One region of the Staphylococcus sp. GDH8C109P genome, then DNA from elsewhere that is predicted to be linked to it. Evidence: riboswitches for the same ligand, from Rfam matches in the RefSeq annotation. Region 1 holds a riboswitch; each other region holds the start of a gene.

The links. Region 1 has a riboswitch for S-adenosylmethionine ahead of KA867_RS03740 (aminotransferase class I/II-fold pyridoxal phosphate-dependent enzyme). Riboswitches for the same ligand answer to the same signal wherever they lie in the genome.
Region 2: linked by a shared signal. The riboswitch ahead of metX (homoserine O-acetyltransferase MetX) and the one ahead of KA867_RS03740 (aminotransferase class I/II-fold pyridoxal phosphate-dependent enzyme) in region 1 are both predicted to bind S-adenosylmethionine.
Region 3: linked by a shared signal. The riboswitch ahead of KA867_RS02415 (Na+/H+ antiporter NhaC family protein) and the one ahead of KA867_RS03740 (aminotransferase class I/II-fold pyridoxal phosphate-dependent enzyme) in region 1 are both predicted to bind S-adenosylmethionine.

Annotation. Positions count from the first base shown of each region.
Region 1 covers NZ_JAESMX010000009.1:398,481-406,983, reverse strand. The annotation lists gene KA867_RS03775 (nucleoside hydrolase) at 1-542, shown strand, start outside; gene KA867_RS03770 (M23 family metallopeptidase) at 916-1,491, shown strand; gene KA867_RS03765 (DNA-3-methyladenine glycosylase family protein) at 1,612-2,277, opposite strand; gene KA867_RS03760 (DUF488 domain-containing protein) at 2,290-2,643, opposite strand; gene KA867_RS03755 (6-carboxytetrahydropterin synthase) at 2,775-3,206, shown strand; gene KA867_RS03750 (PTS sugar transporter subunit IIC) at 3,515-4,558, shown strand; gene KA867_RS03745 (aggregation-promoting factor C-terminal-like domain-containing protein) at 5,071-5,811, shown strand; SAM riboswitch class I at 5,937-6,049, shown strand; gene KA867_RS03740 (aminotransferase class I/II-fold pyridoxal phosphate-dependent enzyme) at 6,112-7,275, shown strand; gene KA867_RS03735 (D-lactate dehydrogenase) at 7,290-8,288, shown strand; gene copZ (copper chaperone CopZ) at 8,357-8,503, opposite strand, start outside.
Region 2 covers NZ_JAESMX010000014.1:227,012-235,514, forward strand. The annotation lists gene serS (serine--tRNA ligase) at 1-123, shown strand, start outside; gene KA867_RS07820 (AzlC family ABC transporter permease) at 571-1,266, shown strand; gene KA867_RS07825 (AzlD domain-containing protein) at 1,263-1,592, shown strand; SAM riboswitch class I at 1,720-1,819, shown strand; gene metX (homoserine O-acetyltransferase MetX) at 1,881-2,849, shown strand; gene KA867_RS07835 (DUF2232 domain-containing protein) at 3,125-4,051, shown strand; gene KA867_RS07840 (DHH family phosphoesterase) at 4,066-6,033, shown strand; gene rplI (50S ribosomal protein L9) at 6,030-6,476, shown strand; gene dnaB (replicative DNA helicase) at 6,507-7,910, shown strand; gene KA867_RS07855 (adenylosuccinate synthase) at 8,203-8,503, shown strand, end outside.
Region 3 covers NZ_JAESMX010000009.1:104,260-112,762, forward strand. The annotation lists gene KA867_RS02415 (Na+/H+ antiporter NhaC family protein) at 126-1,421, opposite strand; SAM riboswitch class I at 1,535-1,635, opposite strand; gene KA867_RS02420 (flavin reductase family protein) at 1,722-2,333, opposite strand; gene KA867_RS02425 (SDR family oxidoreductase) at 2,438-3,319, opposite strand; gene KA867_RS02430 (amidohydrolase) at 3,396-4,520, opposite strand; gene KA867_RS02435 (SulP family inorganic anion transporter) at 4,527-5,693, opposite strand; gene hutI (imidazolonepropionase) at 5,922-7,154, opposite strand; partial or broken gene hutU (urocanate hydratase) at 7,151-8,503, opposite strand, start outside.

The DNA.
Region 1 (8,503 bases):
CGACTGCATTAATCAAAGACCCTAGTATTGCTCAATCAATTGATTCTATTACAATTATGGGAGGTGGCACTTTCGGAAATTGGACGCCTACCGCTGAATTTAATATTTGGGTGGATGCAGAAGCTGCTAAACGAGTATTTGAAAGTGGTATTAACATAAATGTTTTTGGGTTAGATGTGACTCATCAGGTCTTAGCAACAGATGAAGTAATTCAAAGATTTAGTAGCATTGATAATAAAATATCTAAATTTGTTGTTGAACTACTAGAATTTTTCAAATCTACTTATAAAACACATTTTAATATGGATGGGGGTCCTATTCATGATGCGTGTACAATTTTATACTTATTGCAACCTGACTTATTTACTATGCAGCAGACACACATCGACATAGAACATCAAAGTTCGCTCACATACGGTACAATGTCAGTCGACTTAAATAATGTCACAAACAAAGAAAAAAATGCATATTTTGCTACGGCTGTAGATGTTGAACGTGTTTGGACTTTGATGGAACATATGTTAAAAAGTTATAACGTGTAAGCTGAATTATGGATAGCCATTATTCTCTAAATTTTGAAAATATTGATTTGTAACATTTGTAAGAGCTTAGAGATAAGTTTTTTTGAATTCTGTTAATACGATAAAGAAAAGTATGGAATATAAGTATTTGTCACTAAAAATAAACGTCAATTTCTAGCGCAGCAATATAGAAATTGACGTTTTCTTTATGTTAATGATATAAAATTTTCGTGTTTGACTTGAGTAAATCTATATTGCAAAAGTTGTTTTAATATTTTCATTACAGTTATTTAATACGAAAGTATGAGATGATTTTAAGTTGAATAATTAGCAAAATACAGATAAAAGCATTTATTATGATATTAATATCATAATTTAAAAGGTGAATCGGATAGTGAAAAATACATTTAAAACGATATTATTATTAGTTATTGTATTAGTGCCGTTAATACTATTATTAACAAATATAGATACTGTACAACGATATGTAAGAGAAAATTTAGTACAACAAAATGATGGAAATAAAGATAGTGGAAAGAAAGATAGAAGCATTTTTAATATAAGTAGAGAGACTGAATCTTTTGGTGATTATAAATATAATGACTTCGACGGTAAACACTATGGCATTGATTATGGCATAGCTAAAAACACGCCAGTAACTGCAGCGACAGATGGTAAAGTAACCAGAACTTTTGAAAATGATTTAGGTGGCAAAGTAGTGCAGATTATGGAAGAAGATGGTGTACATCATCAATGGTATATGCATTTAAATGAATTTAAAGTGGAACCTGGTGAAAAAGTTAAAGCTGGAAAAATCATTGCACTTTCTGGTAATACTGGTTCTCAAACTTCAGGGCCGCATCTACATTTTCAAAGAATGGAAGGTGGCGTTGGAAATGAGTATGCGGAAAACCCTAGAAAATTTATAGAATCGTTACCTAATGGTGAAGAGAGTCTGTATAAGAAATAATTGTTGAGAAAATGTATTATTCCATCCACGCTTTATCCTAATAATGCGATGTTACCGTAGTGATAGCGTAACGTAATATAGAATGATTTTAGTTATAATTAAAATATTAAGCTCAACGTATTACGAAGATGATTCGTCTAAAAGTGAGTCAATAGAGTCGTAATTTAATAAATTTTGATGAATTGCTTCCCATAAATAAAACGCCCCATATGAAGCATATGGATGCCATCGTTTTGCACATAGAGAGAGTTGTTTTTTTCTTTCAGCGTTTGAAGTTTGATAAAGCCATTGAGCAGCTCTCTGTAACCCCACATCAAAAATAGGCAGTATATTGTCACGCTTTAATGTAAATATTAAAAATATTTCTGATGTCCAACGACCAATACCTTTGACCTGTGTTAAAACTTGTTTTACAGTTTCATCATCTAATTCATGTAAATTAGTAAAATCGAGTTTATTTTGTTCTATATGCACTAGCAAATTTTGAATGTAGTTTATTTTAGTTTTAGAAAGACCTATGTGTTTCATTTGTGCTTCAGATAAATTTAACACCGATGCAACACCCCATTGATTGTGGATTGCTTCCGAAAATCTTTGGAAAATTGCTGAAGCGGCAGTATTGGTAATTTGCTGTCCAATGATAGAACGAATTAACGATTTTAGCGGATTAGGGCGCAGTGTTATTTCTACATTGCCAATTTGTCTTATAAGTTTTGCAAGGGTCTCGTCTTGGCGCATGAGTGTCTGGACAGGTGAATCATTTATGTCGATATGCCATTGAGCCATCATATTCACACCTTATTGTAATAATTGTTGTAGCACAACCGCTTGATTATGTTTTTCATCTTTTGCACCATAAAGTAAAATGACATCTTGTTTACTGTTAGCAACTATATCTTGTAATTCATTAAAAGCTTCTTTTTGATCGTTATTTTCCCGCAATTCTTTCTCGTATTTTTCTTTAAATGCAGCGTAAAGTTGAGGATCGTGATTAAACCATTTTCTTAATTCAGATGTTGGTGCAATGTTTTTTAGCCAATGATCTAAATTAGCTTGGTCTTTTGAGATTCCTCGTGGCCAAACGCGGTCTACAAGTATGCGTACGCCTTCTTTAAGTGGTTTTTCATAAATACGTTGTATTTGAATAGTCATAAAAAGCTCCTTTACTCTTAATAATTCAATTATTTTTCTATAGCCTAAAATGTAATATTAAAAACATTAGAACTCATATATTGTAACTTAAAGGGTATAGATAAATATAATGTTGAAAAGGAGATTTTAATATGACAAATTTTGATCAAGTTCAACCACCTGAACAATTTAAATATCGCAGTAATGCAGTACTTATTAAAAATTATTATGAATTTACTTGTGATAATCGAATATATTTTAGTCAAACAGCGCACAAAGATTTAGCCAATCAACACTATAAGTTCAATATTGAAATTTTATCTAAAATAAACGATACTGGATTGGCATTAGATTTTAATGAAGTCGATAAAATATATAATAAACAAATCGCAACTTATTTGGATGGTCAACTCGTTAATGAAACATTACCATCTATGAATACAACAGCCGAAAATATTGCCTTTTGGATATGGGAGCAATTTGAGCAACACTTGCCAGAAGAAAACACACTTCAAAAACTAGAATTTTTTGAGAATGCAACGCAAGGTCTCGTATTGACGCGTGAATTGATGGAAGCAAAATAAAATGTTTTTAACAATATGATTTAACAAACACGACGTGCGTATTGGAACATAACAATTACTTTCGACATTAGCGCTAAATATTATTTTAAAAAGCAATGAAAGTCTACGGATAGACAAGTTCATTAAAAAGCAATGGACGTCTATCCGTTTTTTTTTTTGCAATTTTTGTGTTTAGTGGACATAAGGAATGAATTGGAAATTGTAATGATATGATTAACTGTATTTTTTATATAAAGTATACAAAATAAATATTCTGAAAATTGCGATAATATGGTATATTTTATTTATCACAACATAGGAGGCACACAATGATCAAAGTAAGTCCGAAACAATTTATTAATAATGTATTATCTGGCGTAGCAATTGCAATTGTTGCTGGGCTCATACCTAATGCTATTTTAGGTGAGGTATTTAAACTTTTAGCGCCGAAATATGCTGTTTTTGAATCTTTACTACAGGTTGTTTTAGGTATTCAATTTACAGTTCCACTATTGGTAGGAGCTTTGATTGCAATGCGCTTTAGTTTAACGCCTTTAGCGACAGCTGTAGTTGCTAGTTCGGCTTTTGTCGGAAGTGGTGTGGCACAATTTAAAGATGGTGTGTGGGTACTTGCCGGCGTGGGAGATTTGATTAATACAATGATAACAGCAGCAGTTGCGGTATTTTTAATATTGGTAATCGGTGAACGTTTTGGTAGTCTAACATTGATTATTTTACCGACAATCGTTGGTGTTATTTCAGGTTTGGTTGGTTTGACGTTATTGCCATACATACAATTAATTACGACTGGTATTGGTAACTTAGTTAATACATTTACAGAATTACAACCCATAATTATGTCAATGCTTATTGCACTTGTCTTTAGTTTTATAATCATTTCACCAATTTCTACAGTGGCTACAGCACTAGCCATTGGTATTAGTGGTTTAGCAGCAGGTTCAGCCTCATTAGGCATTGTAGCATGTGAAGGTGTTCTCGTCGCAGGTACGATGAAAATAAACAGATCAGGCGTACCTATTACAATATTTTTAGGTGGTGTTAAAATGATGATTCCCAATATGGTTCGACACCCTATTATTTTATTACCCATCTTCACCAATGCGATTATCACTGGATTTTTTGGCGCGTTGTTAGGTATTGCTGGTACCAAAGAATCTGCTGGTTTTGGTATTATTGGGTTGGTAGGTCCCATCAGCGCATTTAAACATATGGAAGCCCCATTACTACTTAATCTATTATATGTATTTATCGCATTTTTTGTCGTTCCGTTTATGATAGGTTTCTTAATTCATATATTCTATATGAAAGTTTTGAAATTATATGATAAAGAAGTATTTAAGTTCCTAGCATAAAATAAGTGAAGATATAGATTTGCTTATTGTAATATATTAAAAATGCGCATTATCAATATATAAGTAAAAAGATTAAAAAGGCCTCAAATCAAAGGCCTTTTTAATTTTGCACAAAATAATTTGCAAGTATGACCCCAATATATAAAAAATGTATCGAAATATATTGTTACAGTTATGTAACAATAAGGTTGTTTGTAATTTTTCAGACTATATAAAAAATGAAGCAAATCAAGAGATAACATTCTTTTATATCAATAATTATAAATAATAAAAGCAAAATTGATTATTTGAGAATGTTGTATAAAGCAATTACAAAAGATTGCAATGTTACAAATCAGAATAATTTTTGTAAAGTTTTGTTATGTAAGTGTAATATGATTGATAAAAATATATGGTATATTAACTATGGTCAAAAAACAAAACATAAAATTTAAAGAATTTTAGCAAATACGACAAAAAAATTATCGAAAATATATTTTATTAAAAATTAAATTTGGAGGATTTATTTTATTATGAAAAAATCAATTTTAGCTTCATCATTAGCAGTAGCATTAGGCGTAACAGGATATGCAGCAGCATCTGACAACAATCAAGCTCACGCTTCAGAACAAAACATCGACAAAGCACATTTAGCAGAATTAGCATTAAATGGTTCAGCTGAATTAGATCAAAAACCATTACACGCTGGTGCATATAACTACAATTTTGTACTAGGTGGTAACGAGTTTACTTTTACATCTGACGGTAACACATGGTCATGGGAATACCATGCAGTTGGTGCGCAAGCTTCAACACCTAATACTACACAAGATGTAAGTTCAGAAGTAAGTGTCAACACAAATGAAAAATCAGCAAGTGAAGTACGTTCACAACAATCATATACTGCTCCAGCAGCAGTAGAAGCACCAAAAGCTTCAGCAACTACAAATGTTAAAACAGCACAAACAAGTGCAGCTACGCAAACATATAAAACAGCTCAAGCATCTGCGGCTTCAACTGGTGGATCAGTTAAAGCACAATTCTTAGCTGCTGGTGGATCAGAAGCTATGTGGAATTCAATTGTAATGCCTGAATCAAGTGGTAATCCAAATGCGGTTAACCCAGCAGGATATAGAGGCTTAGGTCAAACTAAGGAATCATGGGGTACTGGTTCAGTAGCTGATCAAACTAAAGGTATGTTAAACTACGCTAAACAACGTTACGGTTCTGAAGCAGCAGCGTTAGAATTCCGTAAAAACCACGGTTGGTGGTAAAATCTATAGCACTGAACGTGTTGTGTTTGGTGATATAGATAAGAGTGACTCGCTTGAGTCACTCTTTTTTTATATTGACATGTTAGAATATTCTGATAAAATTAATATTAATTTAATTATAAAGTGACTTATCCAGAGAAGTGGAGGGACTTGACCCGTTGAAACTTCAGCAACAGACTTATCTATAATCATAAGTACTGTGCTACATTCAACAAGTGGAATACTTGATAGATAAGTGTCATGTGAGAGCTATATGTCACTTATGAGGCATATAGTTTTTTATTTTAAGGAGGACTTTTAATGGTAATATCAGATCGGTTATCACAAATTCCGGATAGTTACTTTGGTAAAACGATGGGACGTAAAATAGAGCCCGGGCCATTACCGTTGATTAATATGGCCGTAGGTATACCTGATGGCGCAACGCCTAAAGGTATCCTTGATTGCTACGCAGAAGCCATCTATAAACCTGAAAATCAAAAATACGTCGCTTTTCATGGGAAAGAAACATTCAAACAAGCAATCGTCGATTTTTATAAAAGACAATATGATGTTGAATTAGATAAGGATGAAGAAGTCTGTATTCTATATGGTACGAAAAACGGCTTAGTCGCTTTGCCTACATGTATCGTTAATCCGGGTGAAAATGTGCTGCTTCCCGATCCAGGTTATACAGATTATTTAGCAGGTGTATTGTTGGCAGATGCTAAGCCACAACCACTTGTGTTAAAGCCACCTTATTATTTACCACAATGGCATATGATAGATAAAGACGTCTTATTGAATACACGCTTAGTTTATCTAACTTATCCAAATAACCCTACAGGTTCAGTTGCTACAAAAGATGTATTTGATAAAGCAATTGCACAATTTCAAGGCACAAAAACTAAAATTGTTCATGATTTTGCCTACAGTGCATTTGGCTTTGATTATAAAAATCCAAGTATTTTACAATCAAAGGGTGCTAAAGACTTAGCAATAGAAGTGTTTTCTTTATCAAAAGGATATAATATGTCAGGTTTTAGAGTTGGTTTTGCTGTAGGGAATAAAGATATGATACAAGCATTGAAAAAATATCAAACACATACGCATGCTGGTATGTTTGGTGCACTGCAAGATGCGGCTACATTTGCTTTAAATCATTATGATGATTTCCTTGTGAGTCAAAATGAAATATTTAAAGTCCGAAGAGGTAAGTTTACAGCTAAATTGAATGAAGCAGGTATCCCTTTTGAACCGATGAATGGTGGCATATTTTTATGGTTAAAAACACCTAAACATTATGATGGTGAAACTTTTGAAACATATTTATTAAAAGAAAAGTCCATTTTAGTTGCTCCAGGTATTCCATTTGGTGAACATGGGCAGAACTATGTACGTATTTCATTAGCAGTGGATGATGATAGCTTAATGGAAGCGGCAGAACGCATTCAATTATTAAAACATTTATATGAAGCAGAATAGGAGTGAAATGATCAATGAAAAGCATTAAACTTTTTGGTGTCAGAGAAGAAGATATCCCTTTTATTAATGAATGGTCAGAAAAACATCAGGTGAAAGTAGATTTAGATAGTGACATATTATCTTTGGAAACAGTAGATCGTGTTAAAGGTTTTGATGGGGTATCGTTGTCACAACAAATTGAATTAGATGAAGTAGTGTATCAGAAATTACATGATTATGGTATTAAGCAAATTGCTCAGAGAAGTGCTGGCTTTGATAGTTATAATCTTGAGTTAGCTAAGCAATATGAACTAGTTATAACCAATGTACCTTCTTATTCTCCGCATTCTATCGCTGAATATACTGTGTCTCAAGCATTAAATTTAATTAGAAATTTTAATGATATACAAAATAAAACTGCAGCATATGATTTTAGATGGCAACCGAGTATTTTGTCACGTTCTATAAAAGATTTAAAAGTTGCAGTTATTGGTACAGGTCGTATTGGTTCTATTGTAGGTAAGATTTTTGCAGAAGGTTTTGGTTCAGAAGTAGTAGCATATGATATTGAACCTCAAGTCTCATGTGAAGCGTATTTAACATATAAAGAAAGTATGAGTGAGGCGATTAAAGATGCAGATATTGTAACTGTACATATTCCAGCGACAAAGGAAAATACATATTTGTTTAATGAGGCAGTATTTACAGAAATGAAAACAGGTGCCGTGTTTATTAATTGTGCGCGCGGTACGATTGTTGATACAAAAGCCCTTATAGATGCATTAAATAGTGGGAAAATAATAGGTGCAGCATTAGATACTTATGAAGGTGAGAAAGGGCTATTCCCAAGTGATCAACGCAATACACAATTAGATGATGCAATATTAATTGAATTGATAGAACGACAAGATGTCATTCTATCTCCACATATTGCTTTTTATACAGATGCAGCTGTAAAAAATCTTATTGTAGATGCGCTAGATGCAACATTAGAGGTAATATATACTGGTGATAGTAAGCTTCGTGTTAATTAAATATGTAATATAAAAATAGGGCTAAGACGTTTGATTTCGTCTCAGCCCTCATTTTTTGAATGTGCAGGTTATTTAGCATCATAGCCTTGATCTTCGATAGCATCTTTCATGCTTGTCATTGTAACTTTATTATCGTCAAAATCAACTTCAACATTACCAGCATCAAGGTTCACATCAGCCGTTGATACGCCATCTAGATTTGTAAGTGCAGATTC
Region 2 (8,503 bases), on a different contig from region 1:
GGTCGTACATTTGCTGCAATCGTAGAAAACTATCAAAACGAAGATGGTTCAGTTACTATTCCAGATGCATTAGTACCATATATGGGCGGTAAAACAGTGATTCACCCAGTTAAAGAAAAATAGATTCGTTTGAATGAATATCATCAGTGGCATTTGAGCTAGCTTAAGCGTTGAACTTTCAAAATAGATGCCATAAAATGATGAAATAAAAATAGAGGTTGGGACAAATAGATGTCTCAACCTCTCATTTTATATAAATAATGAGTGATGAGCCTTCTGATCTTCTAAATACCTTAGATATTTTGAAAATAAAGAAAGGGTAGGGGAGGTGTTAAATATCTTGTTTTGCAGGTTATTTAATTTGAAAAATACCTTATTTTATTCAAAAAATAGAGGGTAGTCTAAAATAAAAACACAATATTCTGAAATTAAAAACATTTTAATAACAGCATTTTTAGACGAACGTAAGTCTTAGGTTACACATACGTAAGTCTAAAAACGTTGAATGTCTCTTTCATTTTGTATTAAACTAATTCTATTATTTTTAAAAAATGTGTGGGAGGTGGCATGATGGCAACACATTTAACTTTTAAGCAAGGTGTAAAAGAATGTGTACCGACTTTGTTAGGTTATGCTGGTGTTGGTCTTTCATTTGGTATTGTTGCAGTGGCTTCAGGTTTCAATTTGATTGAAATCATTTTGTTATGCTTACTTGTCTATGCTGGCGCGGCACAATTTATTATTTGTGCGTTAGTCATTGCTGGAACGCCAATTTCTGCAATTGTATTAACGACATTTATTGTAAATTCTAGGATGTTTTTATTAAGTATGACCTTAGCGCCAAGTTATAAAGGGTATGGGTTTTGGAATCGTATAGGCATGTCTTCTTTGATTACAGATGAAACATTTGGTGTCGCTATTACACCACATCTAAAAGGTGAAAAAATCAATGATCGATGGTTGCATGGATTAAATATCACAGCTTATTTATTTTGGACATTTGCAAGCATTGTTGGTGCTGTTTTTGGTAAATACATAACAAACCCAGATGCGTTTGGGTTAGATTTTGCTATTACTGCAATGTTTATATTCTTAGCTGTTTCCCAGTTTGATGCTATTAAACAATCACAATTTAAAACATATTTAGTATTGATTGTTTGTGTGATTATATTAATGCTTAGTTTAAGTTTCTTTATGCCTTCATATGTAGCAATTATCTTAGCTTCGACAATTACTGCGGGGTTAGGGGTGGTGATCGACAAATGACAACGACCTTACATATGTTATTAATTATTGTTTTATGTGGTGTGGTCACTTGGTTAACACGTATTATACCGTTTATATTAATTACGAAAATTAAACTATCTGAGACAGTTGTAAAGTGGCTTTCCTTCATTCCTATTACATTATTTACGGCATTGATTGTAGACGGCGTTCTAGAACAACATGAAGATTCAATGGTGTATAGTGTTAATTTACCGTTTTTAGTAACGATGCTTCCGACAATAATCATTGCCATTATTACACGGAGTTTAACGATTACGATTGTCAGTGGTATTTTAATAATGGCAGTTTTAAGATGGATATTTTAAATATATTATTGAAGTGGCTCACATTATCCGTTAGAATAGCAATAATTAGAAAATTTTGATAATTTTAAAGAAATACTTGTTAAAATAGATATTTGATTTATGCACAGCTTTTTACAATTAAAATTAAATCTTATTTCGAGAAGCAGAGGGACTTGGCCCAATGAAGCTTCAGCAACCGACTTTAGAAGCACGGTGCTAATACCAACGATTCGCTCGAATAATAAGTATTGTAACTTCTTACTTATTATGAATAGGTGAGAAGTTTTTTTATTAAGTAGGAGGTAAATGATGACAAATTATACGGTTGATACATTAGAATTGGGACCATTTACAACTGAATCAGGTGAAACGATTTTAAATTTAAAATTACGTTATGAACATGTTGGATATGAAGGACAGCCACTTGTACTTGTATGCCATGCACTGACAGGTAATCATTTGACATATGGGACGGATGACAATCCTGGTTGGTGGCGAGAGATTATAGATGGTGGGTACATGCCAATACATGATTATCAATTTTTAACATTCAACGTGATAGGTAGTCCATATGGCTCCAGTTCGCCACTTACAGATGCTGACTTTCCTACGCATTTAACATTGCGTGATATTGTCAATGCAATAGAATTAGGTATTCAAACATTAGGGTTTGATCGAATTAGTATTTTAATCGGTGGGTCTTTAGGAGGTATGCAAGCGCTGGAATTATTGTATAATCATAAATTTGAAGTAGATAAAGCGGTCATTTTAGCTGCGACAGATAAGACTTCCTCATATAGTCGTGCATTTAATGAAATTGCGAGACAAGCGATTCGATTAGATCATGGTGAAGGGATGAGTATCGCAAGACAACTTGGTTTCTTAACGTATCGTTCTTCTAAAAGTTACGATAGACGATTTACACCAGATCAAGTTGTAAACTACCAGAAACATCAGGGGAATAAGTTCAAAAAGCACTTTGATCCATTAAGTTATTTAACCCTGCTAGACGTCTTAGATAGCCACGATATAGATAGAGACCGTACTGATGTAGATGAAGTGTTTGGACGACTAGATACTAAAGTTATGACTATGGGCTTTACGGATGATTTATTATATCCAGACGATTTAGTATATGCCACAGGTGCGCGATTTAAATATCATAAACATTGCTTTGTGCCAGATAATGTAGGACATGATGGTTTCTTGCTGAACTTTAACGATTGGGCACCCAATTTATATCATTTTTTAAAAGTTTCTAAGTTCAAAAGAAAATGACGATATGCTACATTTTAGTTCATTTTGTATGATAAGACGTCTGGGATAGTAATTTTATACTTAATTGAAAGTGAAAATAACTGTTTCCTATGACATCTTATTTTTTGGTGTGTAAAATGTGAAGTTTGAAGTTAGTATTAACAGGGGAGATATAATTTTAAAAGGCGCTCATTATCAGATTTTGTCGCTAATGTTGAACTTCTGACAAAAAGAATTGTCAATAATTGTATAAAAGTTTTAAAGAGGTTAAAATAATAAACATAGACAAAAATTGTATAGGAGTGGCGAATTTGTTTTCTAAAATACATACTAAAGCCACTATACTTAGTGTAATCACGTTAATTATAGTAGCTTTAGCTTTACATATATTACCGCTACTTGGACTCGTGTTGAGTTTATTTGCAACAATTCCAGGTATTATTTTATGGCATAAATCTGTAGAATCTTTTGGCTTAACGGCAGTCATTACAGTTGTGCTAACTACGTTATTAGGTAATATATTCGTGTTAAGTATCATGATCCTCTTGTTCGTGGTGAGTGTTGTAGTGGGTCAATTATTAAAAGAACGTACATCAAAAGAACGTATACTTTATATAACAACGACTTTTATTAGTATCATTGCATTAATTGCATTTATGGTGTTACAAGCATTTAAAAAAATACCAAGTGCTGCTTCATTAATCAAACCGATTAAAGAACAGATGTATAGCATCATTTCTAGCGCTTCAGTCAACGCGGATTATAAACAAATGTTTGAAGAGACTTTCCGCCAATCAGCAGTGCAACTACCAAGTTATATGATTGTTGGCGTATTTCTACTTATATTAATCAATTTAATTATCACTTTTCCAATCTTGCGTAAATTCAAAATCGCTACACCCATATTCAAACCATTATATGCTTGGCAAATGAAGCGTTCTGTCTTATGGATGTATGTTATTGTCTTAATTTGTGTTATGTTTTCAACGCAACCAAGTGCGTTTCAAACGATCGTCTTAAATTTTGAAATTGTGTTATCATTATGTATGTACATTCAGGGGTTAAGTGTGATTCACTTTTTCGGAAAAGCGAAATCAATGCCGACAGCACTTACTGTGATATTAATGGTAATAGGGACAATTTTAATGCCATTAACACATATTGTGAGTCTCCTGGGATTTGTAGATTTATGTATCAATTTAAAACGTATCATTAAAAAATGATTTGAGGTGGAAAAATGAACCGTCAATCCACTAAAAAAGCGTTGATTTTACCATTTATTATTATGGTGCTTACAGCAATAGCGCTTGTCGTCGTTTGGTTTATTTTTAACCAATTGATTGCAGGTATAGCTACTGTTGTATTACTCATCATAATTGTAGGGACAGTACTGATGGTAAGACAAGCTTTACAAAAATTGGATAACTATGTAGATAATCTGAGTGGAAAAATCTCAGCAAGCAGTAATACTGCTATTAAAAGGTTACCTATTGGGATGATTATCTTAGATGAAAATGAAAACATAGAGTGGATGAACCAATTTATGTCGGATCGTCTAGACCGAAACGTCATTTCTGATCCAGTCAATGAAGTATATCCTAATATATTAAAACAGTTAGAAAAAACACAAGAAGTGGAAATTCAAGAAAATGAATATCACTATCGTGTAAGATATTCAGAAAAAGAACACGTATTGTATTTCTTCGACATTACTGAAGAAATACATACACAAGAATTATATGAAGCATCTAAACCAATTATTGCAACACTATTTTTAGATAACTATGATGAAATCACGCAAAATATGAATGATACACAACGTTCAGAAATTAACTCTATGGTTACGCGTGTAATAAGTAGATGGGCAACCGAATATGACATTTATTTCAAACGTTATAGTTCAGATCAATTTGTTGCTTATTTAAACCAACGCATTCTAAATGAAATCGAAGCATCTAATTTTAGTATATTGAGTCAATTACGTGAAAAGAGTGTAGGTTACCGTGCGCAATTGACATTAAGTATTGGTGTAGGTGAAGGTTCAGAGAACTTAATCGATTTAGGTGAATTATCGCAATCTGGACTTGATTTAGCACTAGGTCGTGGTGGTGACCAAGTTGCAATTAAGCATATGAACGGTAATGTGCGTTTCTATGGCGGTAAGACTGACCCGATGGAAAAACGTACACGTGTAAGAGCACGTGTTATCTCTCATGCCTTAAAAGATATTTTAATGGAAGGCGACAAAGTCATCATTATGGGACATACGCGTCCAGACTTAGATGCTATAGGCGCAGCCATTGGTGTCTCAAGGTTTGCTATGATGAACAATTTAGATGCTTACATTGTGTTAAATGATTCAGATATTGATCCGACGCTACGTCGTGTGATGAATGCAGTCGATGAAAAGCCTGAACTAAAAGAGCGTTTTATCACATCTGATGAAGCATGGGATGTCATGACGTCTAAGACAACTTTAGTAATTGTAGATACGCATAAACCTGAAATGGTTATCGACGAAAATATATTAAACAAGGCAAATCGTAAAGTTGTAATCGATCATCATAGACGTGGTGAAAGCTTTATCTCTAGCCCATTACTTGTTTATATGGAACCATATGCAAGTTCAACTGCAGAGCTAGTGACTGAATTGCTAGAATACCAACCAACAGAACAACGATTAACACGTTTAGAGTCGACAATTATGTTTGCAGGTATTATTGTAGATACACGTAATTTCACATTACGTACAGGTTCAAGAACATTTGATGCGGCAAGTTATTTACGTGCACATGGTGCAGATACAATATTAACGCAACATTTCTTGAAGGATGATTTAGATACGTACATTAATCGTACTGAATTAATCCAAACAGTGAAACTACAAGAGAACGGTGTCGCAATTGCACATGGTTCGAACGAAAAAATCTATCATCCTGTAACAGTTGCACAAGCAGCTGATGAACTGTTAAGTTTAGATGGTGTAGAAGCTTCGTATGTAGTTGCTAGAAGAGAAGATAATCTAGTCGGTATGTCTGCCCGGTCACTCGGTGCAGTTAATGTTCAATTGACAATGGAAGCACTTGGTGGCGGTGGTCATTTAACTAATGCAGCTACACAATTAAAAGATGTCACTGTGGATGAAGCAATAGAACAATTACAACAAGCTATAACAGAACAAATGAGTAGGAGTGAAAATTCATGAAAGTAATATTCACACAAGATGTTAAAGGTAAAGGTAAAAAAGGCGAAGTTAAAGATGTACCTGTAGGCTATGCAAACAATTTCTTATTGAAGAAAAATTATGCAGTAGAAGCTACACCAGGTAATTTAAAACAGCTTGAAAAGAAAAATGAAGCTGCAGAAGCAGAACGCCAACAAGAAATTGAAGAAGCTAAAAAATTAAAAGAAACATTAAGTCATATTGAAGTTGAATTATCTGCTAAAACAGGTGATGCTGGAAAATTATTCGGTTCAGTTAGTACAAAACAAATCGCGCAAGCATTGCAACAACAACATGATATTAAAATAGACAAGCGTAAAATGGATTTACCAAACGGTATACATGCATTGGGTTACACAAATGTACCAGTTAAATTAGATAAAGAAGTAGAAGGTACAATTCGTGTACACACAGTTGAACAATAAAAACGGATTGAGATATGAGGTGTAATCATAATGGATGGAATGTATGAACAAAATCAAATGCCCCACAGTAATGAGGCTGAACAATCTGTCTTAGGTGCCATTATCATAGATCCGGAATTGATAAACAGAACTCAGGAAGTCTTACTTCCTGAGTCCTTTTATAGAGGCGCGCATCAACACATCTTTAGAGCCATGATGAACCTCAACGAAGATAATAAAGATATTGACGTGGTTACAATTATGGATCAACTGTCGTATGAAGGACGACTGAATGAAGCGGGTGGCCCACAATATCTAGCAGAATTATCTAGTAATGTACCGACAACTCGAAATATTCAATATTATACAGATATTGTATTTAAGCATGCGACAAAGCGTAAGTTGATACAAACTGCCGATAGCATTGCTAACGATGGTTATAATGATGAATTAGAATTAGATACAATATTGAACGATGCAGAACGTCGAATATTAGAATTGTCATCTACACGTGAAAGTGATGGATTTAAAGATATTAGAGATGTGCTTGGAGAAGTGTATGAGAATGCAGAATTACTTGATCAAAATAGTGGTCAAACACCTGGTATCCCAACTGGTTATCGAGATTTAGACCAGATGACCGCGGGCTTTAACCGTAATGATCTAATCATTCTGGCTGCCAGACCATCAGTAGGTAAGACTGCCTTCGCACTTAATATTGCACAAAAAGTTGCTACACATGAAGACCATTTCTCAGTTGGCATATTCTCGCTAGAAATGGGTGCAGATCAATTAGCAACACGTATGATTTGTAGTTCCGGTAACGTAGATTCGAACCGTTTAAGAACGGGTATGATGACAGAAGAAGACTGGAATCGCTTTACAATTGCAGTAGGTAAATTATCTAGAACAAAGATATTTATTGATGATACACCAGGTATTCGAATTACAGATATTCGCTCAAAATGCCGTCGTTTAAAACAAGAACACGGTTTAGACATGGTAGTGATTGATTATCTGCAATTAATCTCAGGTAGTGGTTCAAGATTCTCAGATAACCGACAACAAGAAGTATCAGAGATTTCTCGTACATTAAAAGCGATTGCCAGAGAAATGGAATGTCCAGTCATTGCACTAAGTCAGTTGTCACGTGGCGTAGAGCAACGTCAAGACAAACGGCCAATGATGAGTGACATTCGTGAATCAGGATCAATCGAGCAAGATGCTGATATCGTCGCATTCTTATATCGTGATGATTACTATAATCGTGGCGAAGATGAAGACGATGATGATGGAGATACGAACTTTGAACCACAAACAAATGATGATAATGGTGAGATTGAAATTATAATAGCGAAGCAACGTAATGGTCCAACAGGAACTGTTAAATTACACTTTATGAAGCAGTATAATAAATTTACTGATATCGATTATGCACATGCAGACATGGGTTAAGAAAAAAGAATAAAATTTATTTTTTCCGTACGATTTATAAATGGGTTTATTTATCGTACGGTTTTTGTTTGTATTTGGTTATTTCTTTTTTGAGGAAGTATGTGTTGTAATTAAATAGCTATCGCTTTGAAAACCTTGATGACACTATGTTTAAGGTGTGTAATCACATTTTTAAACATTTAATGAAATTCAGAAAAATGTAAAAAACCAATGTTCGATTTTTGTTTGCATTATTAGTGTGGTATTGGTAGAATACTTAATGGTTAATTGAGAAAAACTTGGAGGTGCTCATATGTCATCAATCGTAGTTGTTGGGACACAATGGGGAGACGAAGGTAAAGGTAAAATCACAGACTTTTTAGCAGAACAAGCAGATGTTATTGCGCGTTTTTCAGGCGGTAACAATGCAGGCCACACAATTAAATTTGGTGGCGAAACATATAAATTGCACTTAGTACCATCTGGTATTTTTTATAAAGAAAAATTAGCAGTCATTGGTAACGGTGTCGTTGTCGATCCAGTAGCACTATTAAAAGAATTAGACGCTTTAAATGAAAGAGGTATTTCAACAGATAATTTACGTATTTCAAACC
Region 3 (8,503 bases), 290 kb from region 1:
TCAGTAAACGTCAAAATTTTACCCTTTTTTATTTAAAATGCTCAATTTTAAATATCGCATCATTTCTTAAAAACAGGGCAGTCAGTCTATATTCAAATGGTATAAACCAATGCCCTTTCTTATAATCAATTTTTTTTATTTAATCTTGGTAATCTAAAGAAGATTGCAATTAGTCCACAAACACCTAGAATGATAGGATAAATAGAATATGGCATTAACGAAATTGGTGAAATAGATGCCACACCTGCTGCTGCTATAACTTGCGGACTATAAGGTAATAAGCCTTGAAAACAACTTGCAAACATATCTAAAATACTTGCAGATTTTCTTGGATCAATATCGTATTCGTCCGCTATTTCTTTAGCCAAGGGCCCTGCCATTAAAATCGAAATTGTATTATTGGCAGTTGAAATATCAGCTGCACTTACAAGTCCTGCTATGCCTAATTCTGCACCACGTTTTGATTTAACCCTATTGCGTACAAAATTCAATAACCAAGTTATACCACCATTATGTTGTATCAATGCTACAAGTCCGCCAATTAATAGTGCAATAATTGCAATATCTTCCATGCCAACAATTCCTTTTGAAATCGAACTAAGCAAGCCTGACCAACTAAATGACCCATCAACTAAGCCAATAATAGCAGATAATACAGTGCCACCAATCAATACGATAATTACATTGATGCCTGCAAGCGCTAAAATCAGTACCAATAAGTATGGAATAACTTTAATAAAATTGTAATCATATGATTTTGTTGTATCTATCTGAGCACCATGAGTTAAAAACCATAGCGCTATAACAGTAAATATCGCGCCCGGTAATACAATTTTTATGTTCACTTTAAACTTATCACTCATTTTAGTCTTTTGAGTACGTACTGCAGCAATTGTCGTATCAGAAATCATTGATAAATTATCACCAAACATTGCGCCACCTACTACAGTAGCCATTGTAATCGCTGCAGAGACATCCGTCGTCTGACTTAAACCAAAGCCAACCGGTGCTATTGCTGCAACTGTACCTACTGAAGTACCCATTGAAAGTGATACAAACATACAAATGATAAATAATCCGACGATAATTAGGTTCTCAGGTATGAAAGATAGTCCTAAATTAACCGTTGACTTGACTCCACCCATATCTTCAGTGGTTTGAGAAAATGCACCCGCAAGTAGAAATATTAACATCATCAAAATAATATTTGAATGTCCTGCACCTTTTGTAAACACATCTACTTTTTTATAAAATGTTTCTTTTCTATTCATCAATAAGCCCGCGATAGATGCAATAACGATTGCAACATTAAGTGGCATTATTGAAAAGTCACCAGTAATAACGCCCACACCTAAAAATATACCAACAAATATAATAAGCGGTACAAGCGCCCATGCATTACCTTTTTTATTTTCCGCCATACAAAACCTACTTTCTTTATCATTACTTTAATAATCAATCATTTAATATATTTACCATAAAAAATAAAAAACTCTTTTCTTGTAGAAGAAAAGAGTAAATCATTACATCTTTAATCTTATCTTCTAGCATAAATTATGCTACTGGAATTGGCACACGCATCACCATGTTGCCGAAGTTTCAAAGGGCCAGTCCCTCCACTTCTCTAGATAAGCTATTTTATTTATTTTATAACAGTACACTATTCATGCAACTTCGTCAATTATATATTTGTAATATGAAATGATACCTAAACTCAAATATTATTCTGTTGGCCTAACAATTGTAAATGTATCACCAATTGATGCATAATCATTTCCGGCTAACCGGCAAACGGCTTCTAGTGCTTGCGCATTTATCTTACTGTCCTCAAAATACACATCTTCATTAATATGAAACATTAATACCTCACCAATAATTAGATCTGATCCCTCTTCAGCATCTCCTAATGGAATCATCTGCTCTAATTTACATTCCATACGTATTTTCGCTTGCTCAATGCCAGGTACAGATATAAGTTCCGAATCGACAAGGGTTAATTCTGTGCGATCTAATTCATTTTCTCTACGCTCCAATGGTGCAGCTGTGCGATTAATTTGTTCTACATTTGTTTCATCAGTAATATGCACTACAAAAGTTTCAGTCTCTTCAATATTAAGCGAAGTGTCTTTACGCTTGCCTTTTGAACGTCCTGTAGAAATCATAATCATCGGTGGTGCACTATTTACTACGTTAAAGAAACTGAACGGTGCCGCATTTAACTTGCCATTTTTATCTTGAGACGTAACAAATGCTATCGGTCTAGGTATGATACTGCCACTCAATAATTTATAGTTTTGCCTTTTAGACAATTGACTTGCTTTAAAATGTTTCACTGAAATTCACTTTCCTTTCATAAATAAAAAGTGGCTATGTCAAAATGTCAGTGCGTAAACCTTTCATTTAAGCACTAATCACTTTGAAATAGCCATCTATCAAATTAATCTAATTGTGTGCCACCGGTAACGCCATATACTTGACCGGTTGTGTAACTTGATTCATCAGCTGCTAAATGAACATACACGCCAGCTAATTCTACAGGTTGACCTGCTCTACCAAGTACTTCTTTTTGGCCAAATGTCGGAATTTTCGATTGTGGTTGTCCACCTGATATTTGAAGTGGTGACCAAAATGGTCCTGGTGCGACACAATTAACGCGGATACCTTTAGCACCTAATTCTTCAGACAAGCTTTTAGTCAACGATATGATTGCAGCTTTTGAAGCTGCATAATCATGTAAAATAGGACTAGGATTATAACCTTGAACAGATGATGTTGTCGTAATTGTAGCACCTGGTTTCAGATAATCGATTGCTTTTTGTACTGTCCAAAATATTGGATACACATTTGTTTCAAAAGTTTCAGTAAATGATGCTGTATCAAAGTCTTTAAGCGTATCTCTGTATTGCTGATGACCCGCTACGAGTGTAACATTATCTAAACCACCTAACGCATGATATGCACGCTCTACTAACTCATAATTGAATTGTTCATTACGTAAATCACCCGGTATTAGCACAGCTTTTTGTCCAGCCGATGCAATAACTTCTTTTACTTCTTCAGCATCCTCTTGTTCTGATGGCAGGTAATTAATCGCAACATCAGCACCTTCTTTAGCATAAGCTATCGCAGCAGCCCTACCTATAGCTGAATCTCCACCTGTTACTAACATCTTTAAACCTTTCAATCTACCATAACCAATATATGAAGTTTCTCCACAATCTGGTTTAGGGTTTAAATTTTTTTGTAAACCTGGAACAGCTTGTTCTTGTTTTGGAAAATCTGCATTTGAATATTTCGTTCTAGGATCTTGAAACGCCATGGCATAATCCTCCTCAAAAATAATGATTATAATTATTTTGTACCCAAATTAAATCGTCCATAACATAGCTATTACTTTAAGATTCATTTAATAATTTCTGTACAAATGTTACGAAGTAATCTGGTACTTTTTCTAAAATACGTTCGTCGGGATCATATTTGGGATGATGTAAATCATACTCACTATTCGAGCCAATAAAGACAAATACACTTGGATACTTATTGGCAAAACCAGAAAAATCTTCGCCAATCGTTAAGGGCTGTTCCATTATATTCACATTATAACCCACTTGTTTAGCAACGTTGATTGCATCATCTGTTAATTTTTCGTCATTGATAACCGCACCTGGCAAACGGATATATTCTGTTTCAATTTCAACATCAAATACTTCTGCCAGTCCATTGCCAATTTCTCTTAACCTTTTTTCAATGAATGTACGAATACGTTCATCAAAACTTCTCACTGTACCTTGTACATAAGCTTGATCTGCAATAACATTCCATGTGTTACCACAAGAGACTTCTCCTATCGTTACCACGGCATTATCAAAAGCAGATAAATTTCTGCTAACGATAGATTGAACGCTATTGATTAATTGACCTAACACAACGACTGGATCATTGCCTTGTTCAGGTTTTGCTGCATGCGCACCTTTACCTTTAATTTTAAATTCAAAACGATCTACAGAAGATGTCACAGCACCGGATTTCACTGCAAATAAACCTATATCCATAGTAGGATAATTATGATAACCTAGCACTGCTTTTGTACCATCAATGGCACCTGACTCAGCTAATTTAACAGCACCATAGCCTAGCTCTTCGGCAGGTTGAAAAATAAAACGTACCCTACCCTTTAATTGACCTTCAATTTCTTTTAATCTTGTAGCTACTGCTAAAATACTGGCCATATGGATATCATGCCCACAAGCATGCATAATGCCTTCATTAGTTGATGTGAATTCATGTACAACTTCTTCATTGATTGGTAATGCATCAATATCTGATCTAACAGCAACAAATGAATCTCCTTGTCCTACTTCTGCAATCAAGCCAGTTTCCAAAGGTATATCTAAAATTTTAATTTCATAACTCTCTAAAATACGTCTTAATCGTTTCGTTGTTTCATATTCATCATCCGACAATTCAGGAAACTGATGAAATGTACGTCTCCACTTTACATAATCTTCATATTGTGGCATTACATGTCACGTCCTTTCTAAATTTATAAAACGTTTTAAAAAATAATATAGTATTGTTACAATCACTACTCCGAGCGCTAAATTATTAGAAATTAGGATAAGCACCATCGTTAGTATTACGATGAAAGCGTTTATTAATGGCGCTTGGCGTATAAAAGGTATTGTGCGTCGATCAAATGTATTCAACGAAATGGTAATGAGTACAGTAGCTAAAACAGCCATTGGAATATGTCCTATAATTTCACCAAAAACAAATAAACTTACCAGTAAAAAACTACCGGTAACAAACGTCGAAACTCTCGAATTTGCACCCATTGTCACATTAAAACGCGATTGCCCAACAAGCGCACTTCCACCATAACCGCCAAATAACCCTACTACAAAATTAGCTATACCTTGACCTATCGATTCACGATTTTTATCACTTGTTGTAGCAGTTACTTCATCCATCATACCTGCTGTTAAAGTCGTTTGAACAATTGCAACAATAGCCATCATTAATCCATATAACAACGCAGGTAATAAGAAATTAACATTTAATATTTCAGTAGGGATACTTGGAAAAGGCAGTTTAATATGTATTGAAGATAAATCATGCACATATTTAATATCAGGCTTTAATATCCACGAAAATATAGTCAATATTATGATTGATATTAACGGTGCAGGTATAATTTTGATATATCGATTACTCAACCAAATAATTAAAAATGACATGATTGCAACACTATACGTTGCCATAGAAATCCCCAAGATATTCTTTAGTTGAGATGTGAATAATAGTATTCCTAAAGCATTCATAAATCCAATTACTACACCTACTGGTATCAATGCTAGCCATTTATTAACTCGAAAATATCCCAATATAACTTGAATGATTCCCATAAATAATGTAGCTAATATGACTGCTTGCATCCCATGACTTGCTGCTAAAGGTGCTACGACTAATGATACACCACTACTTGGCGCTGAAACCATCAGGGTTCTATTGCCAGTCAAGCTGAGTACGAGCATCATCAAACCAGTACTTAACATACCGATTGTTGGGGTTACGCCTGCTATAAATGAAAAAGCAATTGCTCCAGGTAGCAATGCCAGTGCAAGTAATATACCAGTAAGCATATTCTGTACTATGTCGCCTTTCCATTGATTAATATATTCAGCGTTACTCACACTATATTTCACCCCCAACCCCTTTAGTTACTATACTATCATAATTGTCAAAATATTTTATTAACTTACCTTTTATGTACTCTTAGATTTTACGTTTAGGAAGTATGTATATTACATAAATATATAAAATGAAAATAGAGCAAGGAACAAATCAATATTGTTGATTTCATTCCTCGCTCTATCTAATGTCAAAAGTCTTAAAAATTCATTTTAATTACAGTTTCACTTTTAAAGTTTTATGCGATTATCAAATAGTACCTTGCCATCTTTAATCACTCTTTCTGCGTGATTAATACCATAATGATAAGGAATATATTCATGATTCGGTGCATCCCAAATTACAATATTTGCTTTATCACCCTTATTGATGGTACCTGCATCAACATTAATCGCTTTAGCTGCATTCACTGTCACTGCATTCCAAATTTCATTTGGGGATAATTTTAATTTTAATGCTGCAATAGACATCACTAATTGTAAATTATTAGTCACACAGCTACCTGGATTGAAGTCAGTAGCTATGGCAATAGCGCCGTCGTTATCTAACATACCTCTTGCATCTGCATATGATTCCTTATCAAGATAAAAAGTTGTACCTGGCAGTAATACCGCAACGGTATCACTATCTTTCAATTTTTGTTTGCCTTTTTCACTAGATGCTACCAAATGATCTGCAGAGATTGCATTTTCATCAATTGCAAGTTCTAAACCACCTAATGGATCAATTTCATCTGCATGAATTTTAACATCAAAGCCTTGTTTTTTAGCCGCTTCCATATAAGCTTTAGATTCTTCTACAGTGAACACACCTGTTTCACAGAAAATATCAGCAAAGTCAGCATACGGTTTAACTTCTGGCAATAAATCTATCATTTCTTGTAAGAAAGCTTGGTTAGACTTCGCATCCTTTGGTACAGCATGTGGCCCAAGGAAAGTATGTTTCATGTCTAAATTATATTTTTTTGCTAATCGGTTTGAAACACGCAATTGTTTAAGTTCATTTTCTTTATCTAATCCATAACCACTCTTACTTTCAACTGCTAAGACACCGTGTTGTAACATGGTTAATAGGTTTTTTTCTGCTTTTTCAAAAAGTTCGTCTTCTGTCGCTTGACGTGTAGCTTCTACAGTAGATAATATGCCGCCACCTTGTTCAAGTATTTCTAAATAAGAGACATCTTGACGTTTGAGTGACATCTCATGTTCACGTGAGCCACCATGTACGAGATGCGTATGTGCTTCTACTAATGCAGGTGAAACGACTTTTCCTGAGGCATCTATTGTCTCATTTGCTTCATAAGCCTCAGAATGTTCACCAGCATAAACAATCTTGCCATCTTGCACAACTACTGTTCCATTTTCAATAATGTTTAAATCATCTAATTCTTTGCCTTTTAAAGGGCGATTGGTAGCCTTCGGTAAAATTAGTTGTTTAATGTTTTGAATGATTAAGTCGTTCATTTTTTATCTCCTTTCCCTGTAATCATTGGAATGTGAATACCTTTTTCATTTGCTACATTAATCGCTGATTCATATCCTGCATCAGCATGTCTTACTACTCCCATACCCGGATCTGTAGTTAATACTCGTCCTAACCGTTTGTCTGCCCTTTCTGAACCATCAGCAACAACTACCATGCCGGCATGTAATGAATAACCCATTCCAACACCTCCACCATGATGGAATGAAATCCAAGATCCACCTGCTGCAGTATTGATTAACGCATTTAATATTGCCCAGTCTCCTACAGCATCTGATCCATCCTTCATGCCTTCAGTCTCACGATTAGGACTAGCTACTGAACCTGAATCTAAATGATCTCGACCAATTACAATTGGTGCAGAAATTTCACCTTCACGTACAAGTCTATTTAATGCCAATCCCATTTTTGCACGTTCTCCATAACCTAACCATGCAATTCTTGAAGGCAATCCTTGAAATGCAATTTTCTCTTGTGCTAAATCTAACCAACGAATAAGTTTTTCATTTTCAGGAAATAGCTTTCTCATTTCTTCATCTGCACGTTCAATGTCTTTAGGATCTCCGCTTAATGCTGCAAACCTAAATGGTCCCTTACCTTCACAGAATAATGGTCTGATATATGCTGGCACAAATCCAGGAAAATCAAAAGCATTTTTTAAGCCGTCATTGTATGCGACTTGTCTTATATTATTTCCATAATCAAAAGCGACCGCACCTTGTTTTTGAAATTCTAACATCAATGAGACGTGTTTATGCATTGACGCTTGAGATTCTTTTACATATTATTTTGGATCTTTATTGCGTAGTGCACTTGCTTCTTGTAATGAATACCCTTGTGGCACATATCCATTTAAAGGATCGTGTGCACTCGTTTGATCCGTAATAATATCAATGCTAAATCCTTTATCTAAAATTGCTTGATGTACATCGACCGCATTACCTACCAATCCAATAGATAATGGCTTGCCCTGTTTACGTGCGTCTTCTGCTAAAGTTAAAGCTTCATCTAAGTCTCGTGTCTTCACGTCACAATAACGTGTATCAATACGCTTATCAATGCGGGTTTCATCTACGTCAACACCAATGACAACACCGCCATTCATTGTAACTGCCAATGGTTGCGCACCACCCATACCGCCAAGACCAGCAGTTAGCGTAACCGTCCCATTTAATTTGCCATTAAAATGTTGATTAGCGAGTTCACCAAATGTCTCGTATGTACCTTGAACGATACCTTGTGAACCTATGTAAATCCAACTACCCGCAGTCATTTGGCCGTACATCATTAATCCTTTTTGATCTAATTCATTAAAATGATCCCAGTTTGC